One region of the Cellulosilyticum sp. WCF-2 genome, then DNA from elsewhere that is predicted to be linked to it. Evidence: riboswitches for the same ligand, from Rfam matches in the RefSeq annotation. Region 1 holds a riboswitch; the other holds the start of a gene.
The links. A riboswitch is a leader RNA that binds a small molecule or an ion and turns the genes downstream of it on or off. The one in region 1 is predicted to bind glycine.
Positions count from the first base shown of each region.

Region 2: it holds a riboswitch for glycine, as region 1 does, so the genes downstream of both, EKH84_RS02775 (alanine/glycine:cation symporter family protein) here and EKH84_RS13790 (trimeric intracellular cation channel family protein) in region 1, are expected to answer to the same signal.

Region 1 covers NZ_CP034675.1:3,078,616-3,087,903, forward strand. The annotation lists gene EKH84_RS13775 (2-hydroxyacid dehydrogenase) at 1-110, opposite strand, end outside; gene EKH84_RS13780 (desulfoferrodoxin family protein) at 265-651, shown strand; gene EKH84_RS13785 (heme NO-binding domain-containing protein) at 839-2,638, shown strand; gene EKH84_RS13790 (trimeric intracellular cation channel family protein) at 2,595-3,287, opposite strand; glycine riboswitch at 3,379-3,456, opposite strand; glycine riboswitch at 3,461-3,566, opposite strand; gene EKH84_RS13795 (AAA domain-containing protein) at 4,289-7,417, shown strand; gene EKH84_RS13800 (hypothetical protein) at 7,414-8,715, shown strand.
Region 2 covers NZ_CP034675.1:633,667-642,954, forward strand. The annotation lists gene EKH84_RS02750 (LL-diaminopimelate aminotransferase) at 1-871, shown strand, start outside; gene EKH84_RS02755 (zinc ribbon domain-containing protein) at 953-1,162, opposite strand; gene EKH84_RS02760 (ABC transporter permease) at 1,221-1,985, opposite strand; gene EKH84_RS02765 (ABC transporter ATP-binding protein) at 1,979-2,677, opposite strand; gene EKH84_RS02770 (GntR family transcriptional regulator) at 2,728-3,117, opposite strand; gene EKH84_RS02775 (alanine/glycine:cation symporter family protein) at 3,375-4,835, opposite strand; glycine riboswitch at 5,059-5,150, opposite strand; gene EKH84_RS02780 (metallophosphoesterase family protein) at 5,426-6,568, opposite strand; gene EKH84_RS02785 (hypothetical protein) at 6,766-7,143, shown strand; gene EKH84_RS02790 (SseB family protein) at 7,217-7,717, shown strand; gene EKH84_RS02795 (GtrA family protein) at 8,163-8,561, opposite strand; gene EKH84_RS02800 (DUF4446 family protein) at 8,604-9,107, opposite strand; gene EKH84_RS02805 (ParB/RepB/Spo0J family partition protein) at 9,132-9,288, opposite strand, start outside.

The DNA of each region.
Region 1 (9,288 bases):
TCATTTAACTTATTCTCAAAATATTTAATTTCGAAATCATAATTCATTATAAAAGTATCAAACCATTCCTTATCATATGGTTTTGTATCAAAAAAAGCTATTTTTCTCATAATATCTCCCTTTCTTTAAATAAGTTTTATATTATATGTAAATTGACAATACTAATGGTTATTGTATAATAGAATTATATTACAATAATCATTCAAAATATTCAATGAAAATTCTAGGGATTATTGTAATAAAATACATAATGGAGGGGTTCTTATGTGTGGAGAACAAAAGTTTTATATTTGTAAGCACTGTGGTAATATTATTGGTGTCATACAGAACGGTGGTGGCAAACTCATTTGCTGTAATGAAGCTATGACAGAACTTGTCTCTAATACTACAGAAGCGACTACTGAAAAGCATTTGCCTATTATAACTATTTCAGGAAATGAAGTAACTGTAACTGTAGGTAGCATAGCACACCCTATGACAGAAGAACATCTTATTAATTGGATTTACCTCCTAACAGAAAAGGGTAGACAAAGAAAATGCCTTTTACCAGGTCAAGAGCCTATTGCTAAATTTGTCTTAACTGAAGATGATCATGTTATTGCAGCCCTTGCTTATTGCAATCTTCATGGTTTATGGAGAACCGACATATAAATGTTTTAAAGTACTATAGGTTAACTATAGTACTTTTTTACTAACTAATTCTTTTTATGTATTAAATACTAGGTTTAGATTATGTAAAGATTTCATTTCCTGCCCTAGTATTCATTGTATTTATGCTAAAATTGTGTTATAGAAATCTGATTTAAAATGACATAATGAGATAGAAGGAGTGTATAGTATGAAAGGAACCGTTGTATCGACTTGGATTAAAACCTGCCGTAAACTTTATAATGAACAACATATTGACGAAGCTATGGAGCTCGTTAATTGGAAGAGGGATCGTGTTTTTTCCCCTATTGAAACAGTGGATGATACGCAAATTTTCAAAGTAATTCATGCCATTGCTGAAAAGGAAAAAGTAAACGAAAAAGAACTATGGAAAATTATTGGTCATGAAAATATTAAAACCTTTCATCATGATTTTCCTTCTTTTTTCAAAACCCAAAATTTGTTTTCTTTTTTAAGGGCGCTTTTTGACGTACATATTATTATGACAAAGAAATTTAAAGGTGCTAAACCGCCACTTGTACAAATCAAAGCCATTTCTAATTATGAAGCATTATTAACCTATGAATCTGAACGTTCTATGTTTGATTATTTTTATGGCCTCTTTGAAGGTGCTATGCAGTACTTTAGTGAAAAACCAAAAGTCGAAGAATTAGAACGCTCAAAGAATAGCTTAACGATAAAAATCACCTTTGAAGCACCTATCTATTTTAAAAAACGCTATTTCTTTAATAACATCTTATCTCTAGGTTTTATAAAAAGCTTACCTATTAAAAATGCTATTTTTACAGGTGTCGTATCTTTGGCTATTACTTTTCCTTTATTAGGTTCTAGTTTATGGGGAAAAAGTCTCATTTTAAGTGGTATAATAGCTGTATTAAGTGGCTTAAGCACTCACTTGCTTTTAAAACCTCAAAAAATATTAGAAGAAGAATTAGAGTTACTCTGCAATAATGAATTTAGTACTTATGGTGAAATTAAAACGAATGATTCTTTTGAAAAACTTTATGGATTAATCAATAACTATAAAGCACTCACTCGTAAGGATTTTACAGGTATTAAAAGCGTGGTAGATGAGATGAGTTCATTTACCTCTGCATTAGGTAATATCTCTGATTCAATGAAAGGAACTTCTAATGATATTTCAGAGGTAGTAGAACAAGTAGCTGATGGTGCTACCGAGCAAGCTAAAAATACAGAACAAGCTGCCTTTGTGTTAAACCAAAATATTCAGGCACTTAAGGAAATTGTTGAAAGTGAGCATCAGAATAAAAATGAGCTAGAAAATGCATTATCTAAAGTTAATAATAGCTATCAAGGCGTTAAAAATACCAGTGACCATATTTTTAATACTTTAGGAGAATTCGATAAAATTAGAGAAAAGGGCCTCTACCTAGAAACAAAAGTACACGATATGACTGCCATTATTGCTATTGTTTCTCAAATTGCAGAGCAAACAAATCTACTAGCACTTAATGCTTCTATTGAAGCTGCTAGAGCAGGAGAAAATGGTCGTGGTTTCTCTGTAGTAGCTGAATCTATTAGAAAGCTAGCTGAACAGTCTAAAGCAGCTGTTCAAGAGGTTAACGCTAATCTAGCTTTATTTATTTCAGAAATAAAGCTATTTATAGAGGCTATACAAAAAGAATATCTAAAGCTTGAAAATGAAACCAAAAATCTAGAAGGTGTAAAAAATATTAGTTTCGAGGCTAATCAATCTATACAAGCTGTATCAAGTTCCATGATTGAACTTATCCATAGTCTTACTAAGCAAGCTGATAGTATTGGCACAGCTTCTTCCACAGTAGAAGCTTTAGCTGCTATTGCGGAAGAGAACTCTGCTTCTTCAGAAGAAGTAAGTGCTAGTGTTATTAACTATTCTCATGAAATTGGTTCTTTAGTAGATAATATACAGTCCTTTAAAACAATTACAAGTGATTTTCAACATGATCTAGATCAGCACAAGCTTTAGAAGGAATCTTAGGTAAATTCCAGCGGTATTTAGAAGCTAGTAAACGTATAAGGAAGGTAAGTAAACTGCCTATAGTCATGGCAATAACATTATTGATATCATACTTAATAAGAAAATAATAAGAAGTACTTCCTAATAAAGCAGCTAAAAAGTAAATATGCTTTTTTAAGAAAAATGGAATTTCTCCAACTAATACATCTCTAAGCATACCACCACCAACACCTGTTATGATTCCTACAAATAATGTTAAAAAAGCATTTTCGAAAAAACCTCCTTGCATAGCTGTTTGAACACCGATGACAGCAAATATGCCTAGGCCTATAGCATCAGCTAAATTGAGTAGTGAACCGAAGGTTGAACTCAAATGATTTTTAAATTGATAATGATAATATTGCGTTATGTATGCTACGATAAAAGCTATTACAGCAGTTAATGCTGCAACTATAACATAAATAGGATTAACAAATAATAGCGGAGGGTGAGAACCTAGCAAAATATCTCTTATTAACCCTCCTCCTGTAGCAGCCGTTACACCTAAAATAGTAATACCTAATAAATCTAATTGCTTTTCAATACCTCTTAAAGCGCCAGAAAGAGCAAAAGCAATGGTACCTATGATTTCTATTGAAAAAATCAGAGTTTCAATCACAATTTTATAACCTCACATTCTTATTATTAAAGTTTTTCAAACAAAAAAGAGGATAAAAAGCAATTATAAAAAATATAATTGCCTTTTATCCTCTGTCCTTTTACCTGAAAGCTTACCTATTGGTTTTCCTCGTCGGTGGTGTCAATTTTACGCAGACACGCTCTCCAGATTTACGTCCCTTGACTGTATTGTACCTGAGAGTTTCAACATCTACCTGGCTTATAGCTGTTTTGCTTCTTCGGTTATTATGTAGTACATAATATCTCCAGTCAATTTCAACCGTTTAATTGTTATTAATTCTTACTGAGTATATCAAAATTATAGTTGTATGTAAATCCCAAAATTGAACTTTATCCAAAAATAGGAATCAAAAGTGGAGGAGAGGAGTATCTATTTACAAATTACACATAATTATATACAAGCATTTAAAATACTAGTATTATAATGAATTACTATATATAGGAGATACATTCCATTCAGATTACATTGTAAATACTTATTTATATACCTAATATATCCAAATTGAAGATTTTGTTTTACAACCTTAAGAAGTTGTAAATGTTAAATATGTATCATTGAATGAGATGCAAGATATGTATAACAAAAATGAAATAGTTGAATCTGTTTGAAAAAGATTTTCTCATTTTAAGGATAAATTATTATTCTTACAAAGGAACAGAAAAAAATAGTTATAAAATGCTATTTTATTATAGTATTTTACTATTCGCGAAAGCTAAGTTATCTATATCTAATATTATAAATTCCTTGAAACACATAGGTTTAAATATAATGTATATATACATTATATTTAAACCTATGTGTTTTTGCATATTTAGATTGATTTCCTTTTGTTGTATATAACATATACTACGCTTAAAACTTTCAAAATATTTAAACACTAAATAGTTCTATCTTATTTTATATTCACGCAATTTGTCGTATAATAAAATGTAGTATGAAAATCATGCACTTTATTTATTTAATACATTGGGGAGGAAATTATGCTTAACTATGTAGCAGATGAAAAAATTTATACGTCAGCAAATTCTGGGAACGTAGTCCTGAAGGTTAGAGTTGCTAATAAAGAAAAGCCATATGCTTTAAAATTGTATGCTGGTATTAATGAAAGCTTTCAAAAATTGATTTTTAATAGAGAAATGGAAGCACTTAAAGTCCTCAATTCATGCGAAGGCATAGTTAAAATCAGAGATACTAGCACTGGTATTAAATATAAGGGTCAGAGACATTACGGTGCAATCTTAATGGATTATGTCCCAGGTAAGACACTAGATCGTTATGACTGGAATAAATATTCGCAGTTAAAGAAATACGAAATCTGCTTAAAAATATTAAAAACAGTAAACAATGCACACTCTAATAATGTCATTCACAGAGACTTGAAGCCTGCAAACATCATATATAATGACATAAATCATGAAATTACCATTATTGATTTTGGTTCAAGCAAAATTAAAACTATTATTGAAAAAGAAACAACTATGCCTATGTATTCTGAAAACTATTCAGCCCCTGAGCTGGTTTCTGGAAATAATGTAACAGAAAGAAGTGATTATTATTCTTTGGGTGTGATCTTTAGCGAGATATTATTTTTACTTAGCGCAAAAGATTCAGTAAGCCTAATAGATGAAATAAGTAAGCTGTCATATAAAGCTAATTTAAAAGACATAATCTGTTCCATGTTACAAAATGATCCATCATTTCGCCCTCAATCAATTCTTGATATAATGGATATTTTTAATGAACTTATTGGCGAATTAAACACTACAGCATTTGAGTATAATATCGTAATTGATAGCAGCAAATTACAGTATTTAAAAATGAACTATATCATTGATAATTCGTTAAATATGGCTGTTTTCGTTAATTCATATTTAAAAAAGCAATTTACTGAACGCTATGGTTACTATGATGAACGATATGATAAGTACATAATAACAGGATTGGAGCTTGTTTTGGAATGTACGGTAGATGAAAGCAATGGCATGATAAGTGTAATGAGGATAAGTGATATCCCAGTAGACAGACGTAATATCAATATAAAGCGAAGCTTTAAGATCGAAGGTAAGCTGACTTTTGTTGATTCTAGGCATAAAAATCAAGTGGCAATAGGTAAGGATAATGGTAAGCTGCTTGTTATGTTTAAAAATAGAAGAAATGAAAATGAATTGTTTAGAATGAAAGAAGATAAGTTTGAAAACCTTTTTGGCAAATGGCAGGAAGGGCTAGATGAGTCCATTGTAAATGAAAAAGAAAAAGTTGCAAAAATCATCTACTCTGAATATGAAGTAAGCGAAAATCATATTATTCTAGAGGTAGACGATTGTAAGAGTAAATCTATAGATGAAATACAGTCCAATGTTTCATATGTAATAGAAGGTACTGATGATAGAGGTCAATCAGTATACTTTGACTTAGGTGTATTCGATGAAATCATATGCAACGATGACTGTTTAAGAATGATCTTTTCCTTACCAAAAAAGATACTCAGAGGGAACGTAAAGGCTTTACTAGATAAGAAAGCACCTGTAATGGAGAGCTTTCTTGCAAATACAAGCTCATATAGGCGTCAGCTTAAGGCTGTTCATGCTCTTAGAACTGAGGAATATTCCTCACGCAACTTAAAAGATATTATATTAAATATAGAAGAGCCAGAAGAAATACCAACACTAACTCCACCAATATTTATTGCTAAGAACCTAAATGAATCACAGAAACAGGCTGTAGTAAAAGCATTAAATTCTGAGAATATAAGTTTAATTCAAGGGCCTCCTGGAACAGGCAAAACTAAGGTAATTAAAGAACTAATTGGCCAAATTATACGCAGAGAAGTTCAAACCAATGATAGCCCTAAAATACTGATTGTATCTCAGTCACATACTGCAGTTGATAATATCCTAGAAGGACTAGATAAGGTGATTTCTAATAATATGCAGATAATAAGAATAGGTTCAGAGAAAAATATTTCTCCAGAAATATCAAATAAATATACAATATCTGCTCATAGAGAGGCATTATTCAGCATCATTGAAACAAATGTTAAGAAGCATATTCAAGATAAGCAGACTATGTTAATGGGAAATTCAAATGTCCATGAACAGACACGCTGGGATAAGATAAAGAGTATTCAAGAAGATTGGATTCAACGTTCTGCTGAAAAAGATTGCATAGATTATCAGATGATAAGAAGTGCTACCGTTATAGCTGGTACATGTATTGGATTCTTATCTAATGGTTTTATAAAAGATATGGAATTTGATTATGTAATTATTGATGAGGCAGCAAAGGCAACTACACCAGAACTCCTTGTCTCAATTATTAAAGCGAAGAAAATAATTTTAGTAGGTGATCAAAACCAATTACCTGCTTATGCTGATGATAGTGTTTCACCTACTATTGCAAAATTAACTAAAAAGCCTGAGTATAGAATTTTTGATATCTTGTTCGATAGTTTGCCCAAGACACATAAACAAATACTGACTACTCAGTATAGAATGATTGAAAATATAGGAAATCTGATTAGTTTAGTTTTTTATGGAGGTACTATTGATACTGGATGCGACAAAATAGATAAATTACATGGATTATCACGATATAAAGATAAGTCCATTATTTGGTTCGATACGTCTGCAAACACAGATAAAGGGCAAAGGAAGATAAAGGGCGGCTCATATATCAATGAAGAGGAGAAGAGGATAATCCTAGAAGTTATGGATGACCTAAATAAATCTGGTGAGTTAAAAGGGCTAGATGTTGGTATCATTACTGGTTATAGCGGACAAAAAGACTTACTTAGAAAAGCAGTTAAATCTAATGAATATGATAAAATTGCAAAGATCGATATTAATACTCTGGATGCTTTTCAAGGAAGAGAAAATGATGTTATTATTTATAGTACGGTGCGTACTAAGGATTCTATAGGATTTCAAAAGGAAAAAGAAAGAGTGAATGTAGCTTTTTCAAGAGCAAAGAAGCTATTAATCATCTGTGGAGACCTAGATTTCTTTTACTATTATGATGATCCAAATAATAAATTTATAGAAATTATAGACTATATCAAGGAACATGATGAATGTCTAATTATACCATGCACAGGAGGAAAATTATTTTGAAAAACTTTATAGATAAGTTATATAAAAATATTGTTCCTATAAATGAGGGATATGAATTCTTATTTGCAGATGATGTATATCTGCCAGTATATAAATCATCTTTATTGATAACCAAGAGAAGTGTATTGCCAATAAGCTTAGTTGAAGAAAAGGTTTTACAACTTTTAGAAGCTGAAGTTTACGAAATTGACGAGATGGCAAAGATTTTAGGCCTAGAACGTAGATTGCTGGATATTACCATTGCAGATTTATACACCAAAGATCTTATTGAAGCCTCTGCAAATTCTTGTAGGCTAATGTCTCAAGGAATTGATGCGCTACGTAATCTAAGTCGTACTGAAAAGAAGCAGGATCTACTTAAGTATGTTTATATGGATGGAATTTTAGGTAATGTCTTAACTGATATTTCAAATTACCAATTAGTGGACCGTATTTATAATGATAATTGCAAGTTAAAACCAATAGTGCCTATAAATGATGTAACCTTTTATACTAAACAATATAGTGCTATTTCAGATATCTTTGATAGTGAGAAAAAAGTTGTCTATTCAGTTGGTATTAGTCCTGTAGATGAAGAATTACTTACAATTGATAAAATAGATAATATCTACGTAGAATTTATAAGAATTCCTATCTATGCATATCACAGTAATAATGGAGTTGATATTGATATTATTGCTGCCAAGCCAAAGCTTGCTAATCTATTAGTAACCTATAAAGATGTAATAATTGCGCAGATAGTAAAGAAACACATATGTAAGAGTTATTTTAAATATAGAAAGCTCAATGATTCATATGATGGTGTAATTTATCCTCCTATTGGAGATTTATCACAAAAACTAAGATTTCTTCACTTTAGCAGGAATAAAAGCGAAATAGATTATACTAAGGCAGTTACAGATATTCTTTCATCAAGGCAATTAAATTATGAAGAGCAGAATGAAATAATCCCTTACATAGCAAAAGAAACAAAGAAAATTGAATTATATGTCTATAATCTTGATGAGTGGGCATATAACCCAAAATTTGTTGGTAGCCTATCTGAATATGTCTCAAAGGCTTCTTTATCAATTTACTATAGGGAATCAAATAATCCTGATAAAGCACTACAAAAATTGAAAGCTGGCTGCAAGGCTATTCAGGTATGCAATAAAATAGATACAGATTATTATATTTGCTGGAATTTTGATGATAAGTATAAAATATATGGTCTACCTACTCAACGTAAAGTAATTAATGATAATACTTATAGTACTGTATTAAGCTATTACTTAGAGACTCTGAAAGTTTTTCTGTAAATTAAGATATCTTAGGTCTTCTATGATAAAATCAAAATTATAGGAGACCTTTTATTATGGCAAGAGAAAAGAAACCTGTACACTGATTTGTGTCGCAATATCAGACACATATGTATTAATATATAGGCTGAAAGACGTATATGTGTTAAAAAGTCTTAATGCGACACGAACTCATTAATATATGTGAAACTGATTGTATTAAAAATAAACTAAGAATAAAGTTGATTGAGGAATACAGAAACATTTCTAGTGAAAAGTATGTAAATTTATATGCCTTAAGTCATCTTATTAAAGAAATTAAGCAAATAAATAGATTATAAGCCTTATAACTTATAGGAATATGTGTAATATAAAAAAACAAATTTCATGTTTAAAATGCAAAGGAATGAGACATTATAAATCAAAAACGACAAAACTATAAATTTTTGTTTTTCATATATAATAGAATAGTGATATAAAAACGACAAAATATAAGAAAAGAATTTTTTTGTTATTTGTTAGAAGAGCGATTTACCTATAGTATTAACTCTTCGCGAAACACCGGTTTTACGAATAGTAATGCGGATAAAGATT
Region 2 (9,288 bases), 2.3 Mb from region 1:
CATTACAGATATTTTTGGAAATGAGAATATTGTTATGATTCCAGATCCTGTATATCCTGTATATGTTGATACAAATATTATGGCTGGAAGAGATATTGTTTATTTAGATTCTAATGCTACAAATAACTTTTGCCCTATGCCACCAACTGATGATGAAATCGCCCCAGATCTTATCTACTTATGTTCACCAAATAACCCAACTGGATCTGTCTATAATAAAGAACAATTAACAGCTTGGGTTAACTATGCTAATGAAAATAGTGCTGTTATCCTGTATGATGCAGCTTATGAATGTTTCATTAATGATCCTTCTCTTCCAAAAAGCATCTATGAAATCGAAGGTGCTAAAGAATGTGCTATTGAATTCTGCAGTTTATCTAAAACAGCTGGTTTTACAGGTACGCGTTGTGGTTATACAATCGTACCTAAATCACTTACTGCTTTTTCCGTTGATGGTGATGCTGTAAGCTTAAATAAGCTTTGGCTTAGAAGGCAAACAACTAAATTCAATGGTGTACCTTATATTATTCAAAAAGGTGCTGCTGCTGTCTTTACTGAAGAGGGTCAAAAACAAATTAAAGAAAACATTGATTACTATATGAAAAATGCACGTACTATTGCTGCTACTATGGAGGAATGTGGCATCACTTATTATGGTGGTGATAATTCTCCATATATTTGGCTCGAGTGTCCAAATAATATGAAGTCATGGGATTTCTTTGATTACCTCTTGAATGAGATTGCTGTAGTTGGAACACCTGGTGCTGGTTTTGGTTCTAATGGTGAAGGTTACTTCCGCTTAACAGCATTTGGTGATGCTGATAATACAGTAGAAGCTATGGAAAGATTTAAAACCCTATATAAAAAATAATTATTGATAACAAAAAAAGTGATATCCTTGCTATTTGCTTAGGATATCACTTTTTTAGATATTTAATCTTTATTATTCTATTTAGTTCGTGAAGAAATCTAAGATATTCCATCCATCTGAAGTCTGTGCTTTATAAAGCTCTGTATATCCACATTTTGTACAACTTATGGTAACAAACTTTTTATTTTGTACATCAAATATTTTTGCAAAGTTACCACCTGTAGCTTGGAACTGATCACTTTCGTACGTACTACATTGACATTTAGGACAGCTATATTCTCTTTTTTCCATTCTATTTCCCCCTCAGCATCTAGCTAGCTTTATATAAGTACTCTATTTATACTATACCTTATTCTAGATTTAAATGCTTACTTACTATATAATTAATTCCCATAAATAATGCTACATCTAATACCATTATTCCACTCATAACAACCATTAAAGTTGTCGTACTAGACATAGTTTCAAATGGTATGAAATTCCCAATTAGCCCGGTTATTAATTGTAATACACTATTAATAATAAAAAATGCTATAAAAGAAATGATTCCTCTGTACCTTGAAAATATTGGCAATTGCCCTGTCGCTAATGCTAAATAAATCATCAATATGCCTTCTATATAAGAAAGTATCCCTATTACCGGAATAGCAACTAATACTAATGCTACTTGCCCATTAAACTCTGTTTGTATTCCTTTCATTAGCTCATTCCATAACTCAGGCCATGCATTTATAAATTCTCTAAATACTTGATAGTCACCCATTAATATAACAAATGTCATTCCTCCTACAATTCCACTTAAAATTCCCCAAATAACAGTTGTTATAAGCTTAGAAAAAATTAATTGATTAGGCCCTACAGGTAAAGTAAACATTAAGTACCCTTCATCACCTAATAAATTTCTATTAAATCTTTGTATTGTCACCATAAGTGTTAATACACCAAGAGCCACAAACAAGCCTACTAGTATTGCAGTCGTTAACCCAAATCCTAAATTTATATTTCCCATTCTAAATAGACGATTCCCTAAAGCTACTAGTATTAATGCACCATAAATAGGTAAAAATGTTCTCGAAGTAGCTTTAAATTCATACTTTAATAATTTTCCTAGCATACAAATACCTCCCTAAAGAGGGCATCAATTGACTTACCTTTTTCCTCTCTAATCTCATCTACATTACCTTTTAGTACTACTTCGCCTTTTGATAAGAATATAACCTCATCACAAATATTTTCTATCTCTTGAATTAAATGAGTCGCGATTAAAATAGAACTTGTATCAGAGTAGTTTTTAATAATTGTTTTAATAATATAATCTCTAGCAGCTGGGTCAACGCCACCAATAGGTTCATCCAAAATATAAAGCTCTGCTTTCCTTGACATGACTAAAATAAGTTGTACTTTTTCTTTAGTTCCTTTAGACATTGTTTTTAACTTAGCTTTTAAATCAATATTTAACTTATCAAACATATCTAGTGCTCGATTCATATCAAAGTCACTATAAAAATCACTAAAGAAGTTTAATAAATCTTCTACTGTCATCCAGTTGTTAAGATAAGTTCTCTCTGGTAAATATGCCACTACTTTTTTAGTTTCAATCCCTGGTTTATATCCATTTATAGTTACCATTCCTGATGTAGGCTCTAGTAATCCATTAATTAACTTGATCATTGTACTTTTACCGCTACCATTTGGCCCAAGTAACCCCACTATTTTACCAGGTGGTATGGTAATATCTACGCTCTTAAGTGCTTCTTTATGAGCATATTGTTTACTCACTTTTTCTAACTTTAAAAGCTCACTCATTTAACTGCCTCCTCTAATTCTTTTTATGCCAAAACCCTTACTCATGAATTTTATATATATTCTATCTTTTTCTCTTCTTGCTCTTTTAAGTCTTCTTCAATCAATTTTAAAAGTTCTTCCTTGGTATAGCCTAGTTGTAATAGTGCTACTGTTACTTCTTTAATTTTAGTGGTTGCATATTGGTTTCTCATGGTTTTTATTAATTCCATATCCTCTGTCACAAAACGCCCACTTGTCCTTTGACTATACACTAATTGATCTCTTTCTAATTCTGCTAATGCTCTTTGCATGGTATTAGGATTAACTCCTGCTTCCTCTGCTAGGTCCCTTACAGAATCAAGTTTACTACCTGCTGCTAGCCGCCCTGATATAACTCTTAGTTTTAATTCTTCTACTAATTGTATATAAATAGGTTTGCTATTATCAAAGTCCCATGGCATTGTGTTACCTCCTTACTGTATTAATTACTTAATACAATAATATGACTCCCGTTTTAAATTGTCAACACTTTTTTATTTTATTTTGAACTTATATTAATATCGTTATAATGTGCTTCTAATAGTTCTCCTCTAATATAAATAAAATCATATGTCCTCCAATTTCATATAAATATAAGATTAACTCAATATTTAAATCCAAAAATAAAATCAAGGGACTATGAATTTTATCATAATCCCTTGATTTTATTTTTAGCTCTTTATGCTACTTTGCTTTGCGATTCTTTTATCTCCTGTTTTTTCAAATGTTCCATATAAAGTCTTGTCTCAGTTACTACTACCCCAGAGAGACCTATTAAACCAATAAGATTTGGAAATGCCATAAGTCCATTTACAATATCAGCTAAAGCCCAGATTTCTTGTAATTTTAAGAAACCACTAATAGCCAGCATGCCAATGAATACCCAACGATAGATATTAATTCCTTTTACACCAGCTAAATATTCTAAACAACGTTCCCCGTAATAGCACCATCCTAGTATAGTTGTAAATGCAAACAAGGTTAAACAAATCGTAATAAGTATTGATCCTGTTTTAGGAAATACTTGTAAAAAGGCTGCTTGTGTTACTGCTGCTCCTTCTATACCTTCTTGACACCATGTCCCAGTAACAAGAATAGTAAGACCTGTTAATGTACAAATAATAATTGTATCAATAAATGTTCCTGTCATAGAAATAAGCCCTTGTTCAGCAGGCCACTCTGTTTTTGCTGCTGCCGCTGCAATAGGCGCACTACCAAGACCTGATTCATTCGAAAACACACCTCTAGCAATCCCTTTTTGTATAGCTTTAGCCATGGTTGCTCCTAAGAAACCTCCTACGGCTGCTCTTCCTGAAAAAGCTCCAGTAAATACTTCTCCTAATGCTGGTAAAATACTTTGATAGTTCACACCTAAAATAATACCTGATAAGACAATATATACAATAGCCATCACTGGTACAACTTTTTCTGATACTTTTGAGATACTTTTAATGCCACCAAAAACAATAATAGCTACAAGTATGGCTACTACCATACTAATAACAGGAAAACCATTTGTTGCAATCCATTCTCTTGCTCCTGATAAAATATGTAATTGGTCTAACATGCTTACTATTATATTTCCTACGTAAACATCAATACCAGCTACCATATTAATACTTGTAGAAATCGAGTTTACTTGTGAAAATGTACCTATTCCCAATAAAGCCACTAAAATACCACTTACTGCAAAGAAAATCGCTAATGGTTTAAATTTCCTCCCAAGTCCCTTTTCTATGTAATACATCGGTCCACCTGAAATCTGACCATTTGCATCTACTGTTCTATACTTAATAGCAAGTACACCTTCCGCATATTTAGTTGCCATTCCAAAAAAGGCTGCTATCCACATCCAAAATAAGGCTCCTGGGCCACCTGTACCAATAGCTGTAGCAACCCCTACAATATTTCCAGTTCCTACAGTTGCAGCTAAAGCTGTACATAGAGCTGCAAAGCTATTAATATCTCCGCTCCCTTTATTTTCTGCTTTAAAGATAAGTTTAGCGGCCTTTGGTAATTTTAATACTTGAATTAGTTTTAATCTAACAGTTAATAAAATGCCTGTTCCTACTAATAGAACCAATAATGGTGGTCCCCATACAAAATCGTTAATTGTGTTTAACACCTTTAATAAATCCATAAAAAAATACTCCCTTCTTTTAATTAACCTTAAAATAAGAGGAGTTCCTTAAGTTTATAGACTTGCTTTCCATATTAATCCCATACTTTTCAATAACTGAAATACTATAAGTAAAGATTACTACTCTAATCAACTTATAGCATTATTGTTTCCATAAATAAACTGATTATTTATTCTAAAAAAATATGTCTTTATCCCTAATTAATAATTAATTATGATTAATATAGCCTGCTCTGTCCTTTTGCCTGAGAGATTAAGCAAAATTGCTTTTGCCCCTTCGGCGCTCATAACTTGAGTCTCTCCAGAGTACTGTCAGCTATGCAGTCACCACTTATAATATTTATAAGTACCTGAGAGTGTTACTCCTTCGGTGGGCTTTACGGCCACTCTTCTGTATAGCTTCATCCAGTATTTATATTACATAAAGTGATGATAGCTTATTATTGTTTAGTTGTCAATATTTTTAGTTTAATGTCTTTTTTAGACATAAAAAGTAGGCCACTGTCATAATAACTAGGTCTTACATTCTAATTTAAAATTAGGATATCTCTTCTATAATAATGGGTCTACTTCATAATAAATTTTTCTATTTATTGGTTTATTGGTATAGTATATGGAATATCATATCTTTTTAACATCTCTTCCATACTATATAATTCCTTCAATGATAATCTCTTTATAAATCCTTCTTTACCATAATGATAGATACTATATAATGGTGCTGTACTATTAATATGATATTGAAAGGATATTTCAAACCACTTTAATCTTCCACATGGTAATAAGCGTCTATTTAATACTAGTTCCCTTACCTGATCAGTAACTTCTCCTATATACCATTCTTGAGAGCCCTCTTCAGATGCTTTTATTTTTCTACACTTAAGATAGTATAATAACTCTCTAATAATCTGCTTTTCATGGTTCCAGCATCCAATACAGATATACTTACTTTGTTCTAATCCTATTTCTAGTATTCTCTGTACAACATCCTGGTCTATATATACCTCTCCACTTTTCTTCTTTCCATGTATATAAAGTAGAGTATCTTTTAAGGTATTTTCTTCTACTTCTTCTTTTATTATATCTCTTTGCTCTTTACTATTTATTTGATTTAAATGAATTTTTTCTGCATATAGACTATGAAAACTGATATTAGGCTCCTCTTGACTAAAATCTAATATAACAAAATTTCCTCTATTTTCACTACTTGTCATAGCCCCCGGATCAATAACATTTCCTTTTAAAAAAATCTTATTTTGATAAGTCATTTCTGGTCTATGACTTCCACCCATTAAAATATAGTTATAATCCTCATCTTTTAATTTTCCCATAATATGATGGGCTGACTTTTGAAGAATTTCTGCCCATCCATTTATATGACACATTAACAGTTTCTTATTATTAATATTTATCATTTTTATACTAGGTGATAATTCTATTTTTTTTAATCTATCTTTACCCAGTTTTTTTCTTATCCATTCTCCTTGAGCAATTCCTTCTGATTTTTTCACACTATGAAATAGACTATCTTCGTCATAGCCTTTAATGTTTATAAATCTTTTATCTACCCAAATCCGATCAAATACTTCACATGGATTTGGCCCATTACTGATATAATCCCCCAAATTTAAAATAAGCTCTACATCTTGCTTATTTATATAACTTATAAATGCATCTAGCATCGATAAGCTAGCATGAAGGTCTGAGATAACTGCTACTTTTTTTGCTTTCATACAAAAATAGACCTCCCCAAATCTCTTTAACTGACTCTTCTATTATTTATTTCGTCAATAATACAAATTAATTAATATTGTCCTTGTATAATAAGTTTTTTTTCTGGTATTTCTTATATCTGATTCTATTTTCACACTAATTATGCTATGATACACTTATATATTTATATTCTTTTGTATAATCCAAGGAGGCTTTTATGAAATCTGAAATTAAAGGTAGAAACTTGCTTCTTACTATTGGCTGTATCGCTATTTTATTTGATTTGCTATCTACTGTTTTTTCTATCTATACATTCCTTAAAGAACCGAGTCTTATCAGCTACACTATTAGTCAGGGTATTTTTAGATTATTAATCGAGATTGCTTTAGTCATATTCTGCTATAAAGGTCATGCTTGGGCAAAATGGATATTATGTGTTATTCTTGCCTTTTCAAGTATTATACTACTCTTACAATATACTAGTTCAGGTAGTTTCATCCTTCTTATTATAAGTATAATTTATCTTGTTTCAGGCGCTCTTTTACTTACCTCTCCATATATTAAAGAATTTATGGCTAATCAAAATTCCAAATAAAGGTTCACATTCCATTTTTACGTTATATATGCTATGATAAATATAAATTTTATTTTATTAAAGGGGACTTTCTATGTATAACTTTTATAATCTTAATCCTAATCATTCATCACCTGAAACCTCTAATCACGTTACCTTAGATATTAATCTACCACTACATAATGATACATTTTATGAATTATTTAATATTTATGCAGATCATCCTACTGAAGAAAACCAAGACAAGCTTGGTAGTTATTTAAACACCATTAACTACCTGATTGGCTTTTTCCCTAGTGATAATTCTGCTGAAAATTCTACTCAGATAACTATTAGTAAATATGATGATTTACATTTACTAATCTGCTCTACCAAAGAGCGAGAAGTATACCTTCCAGCCTTTACTACTACTACTGAACTTCAAAATTGGTGTACGGAATCTATTAATACAATCTCTGTTCCTGCGGAATGGTTATGGAAATTTGTTTTATCTCAAAATAATTTTGCAGGTATTGTTATTAACCCTGGAAGTATTGGTTGGACTATTAATTACGACCACATTCGTTCACTTTTAGATGACATTATTCATGATTAGATGTCTATTAATGCTTACTTTATCTAGAAAGGCTATTTAAATGAATTCTAAGCTTTCAACAAAGAATCTAACCATCTGCCGTTATCTGCAATACTTGTTGTTAGGTATATCTTTTTTCCTTTTTTCTTCTAAAATACCTATTTCGCCCTGGTATATACCTTTGACCACCTATGTATTGCTCTATATACTTATTCTCATCATCTTGCAAATTATATTACTTGTATATACTTGGTATATGTATGAAAAAAAAGATACCTTTAAAATCATTCGTATGATATGTATTTTTCACTTCTTTTTACTTTTATTAATGTTTTTCTTATGTATCTTAAATATTAAATGGTTCAATTTATTTAGTATTTTAGTAACAATCCTTATCGTATTACTCATTATATATCAGAAAAAGAGCTATAAAATGATTTAAATCATTTATAGCTCTTTTTCTCTCTTATCTTTTTATAAATACAAAAAGTTTTAAGATAATAAAAGTCACTGGTACACCCACTATAGCTGCTAATGCATAAGCAACCAATTTATGAAGCCCTAATAGATTAACAATAATCAAGACGGCAATAAACTGTATTAAGAAATTAGGAATCGTAGAGAGTACAAATTTAATAAATTTCTCTAATGAGAATCCTTCTTTGAAGGTAAATACACTATTTAAAACATATGACACAACAATTCCACTTATATAACCCGGTATAAAGGCAATAATAGGTCCCATGATTTCTGAATAAAACCACGAAAAAACAATACCACTCAATGAATTGATACATCCAATAATTAAAAAACATATAAACTGTTTATTAAAGAATATTTGTTTTACTTTTGTTATTCCATTCATTTTAACTTTCCTTTATCCTTTTATAAGAAAAGAGTATGTGAATTACATACTCTTTTTATTCATTGCTTGTTCTATTGCTTGAATTTCTTCCTCTGATAAATTATAAGTAGACTTACCTCCATTGATTGGTTTAGCATATGTATAACATCCATCTCTACCATAGATTCCATTTAATACTACTCCATCATTCTGTTCATCTAATAACGCCACTATATATGATAGATCGGCTCCCATATTAGCAATAGCTTGATATCTCACTACTCCCACTTTTTGAACGCAATTCTTAACGGTTTTTTCCATATATTCAATAGAGGTTTGCATTTCCTTTTCATTTTGTAATAAAACATTGAGTTTCTTAGTATACTGGACTAACAGTTCTTCTAAATTAATATCTTCTTTAGACATAAACATTTCATACCTACGCTGAATTTTTTTCATTTTAGCCGCATTAACACATACTAAAATCATAAGTATAATAACTAATAAACCTAACCCTAATACGATATAAATTAAATAATCATTTAATAGTAACTCTATTTGTTCCATGTCACTTACTCATCTTCTTTCATTTTACTTATTAGCATTAATAATTTGTATGATTCTAGATAATTCTTCATCTGAATAATACTCTATTTCTATTTTCCCCTTTTTGGCCCCTTTAGAAATAGCTACTTTTGTTCCTAAAACACGTTGTAAGTCTTCTTGTATTTCTCTATAGAATGGATTG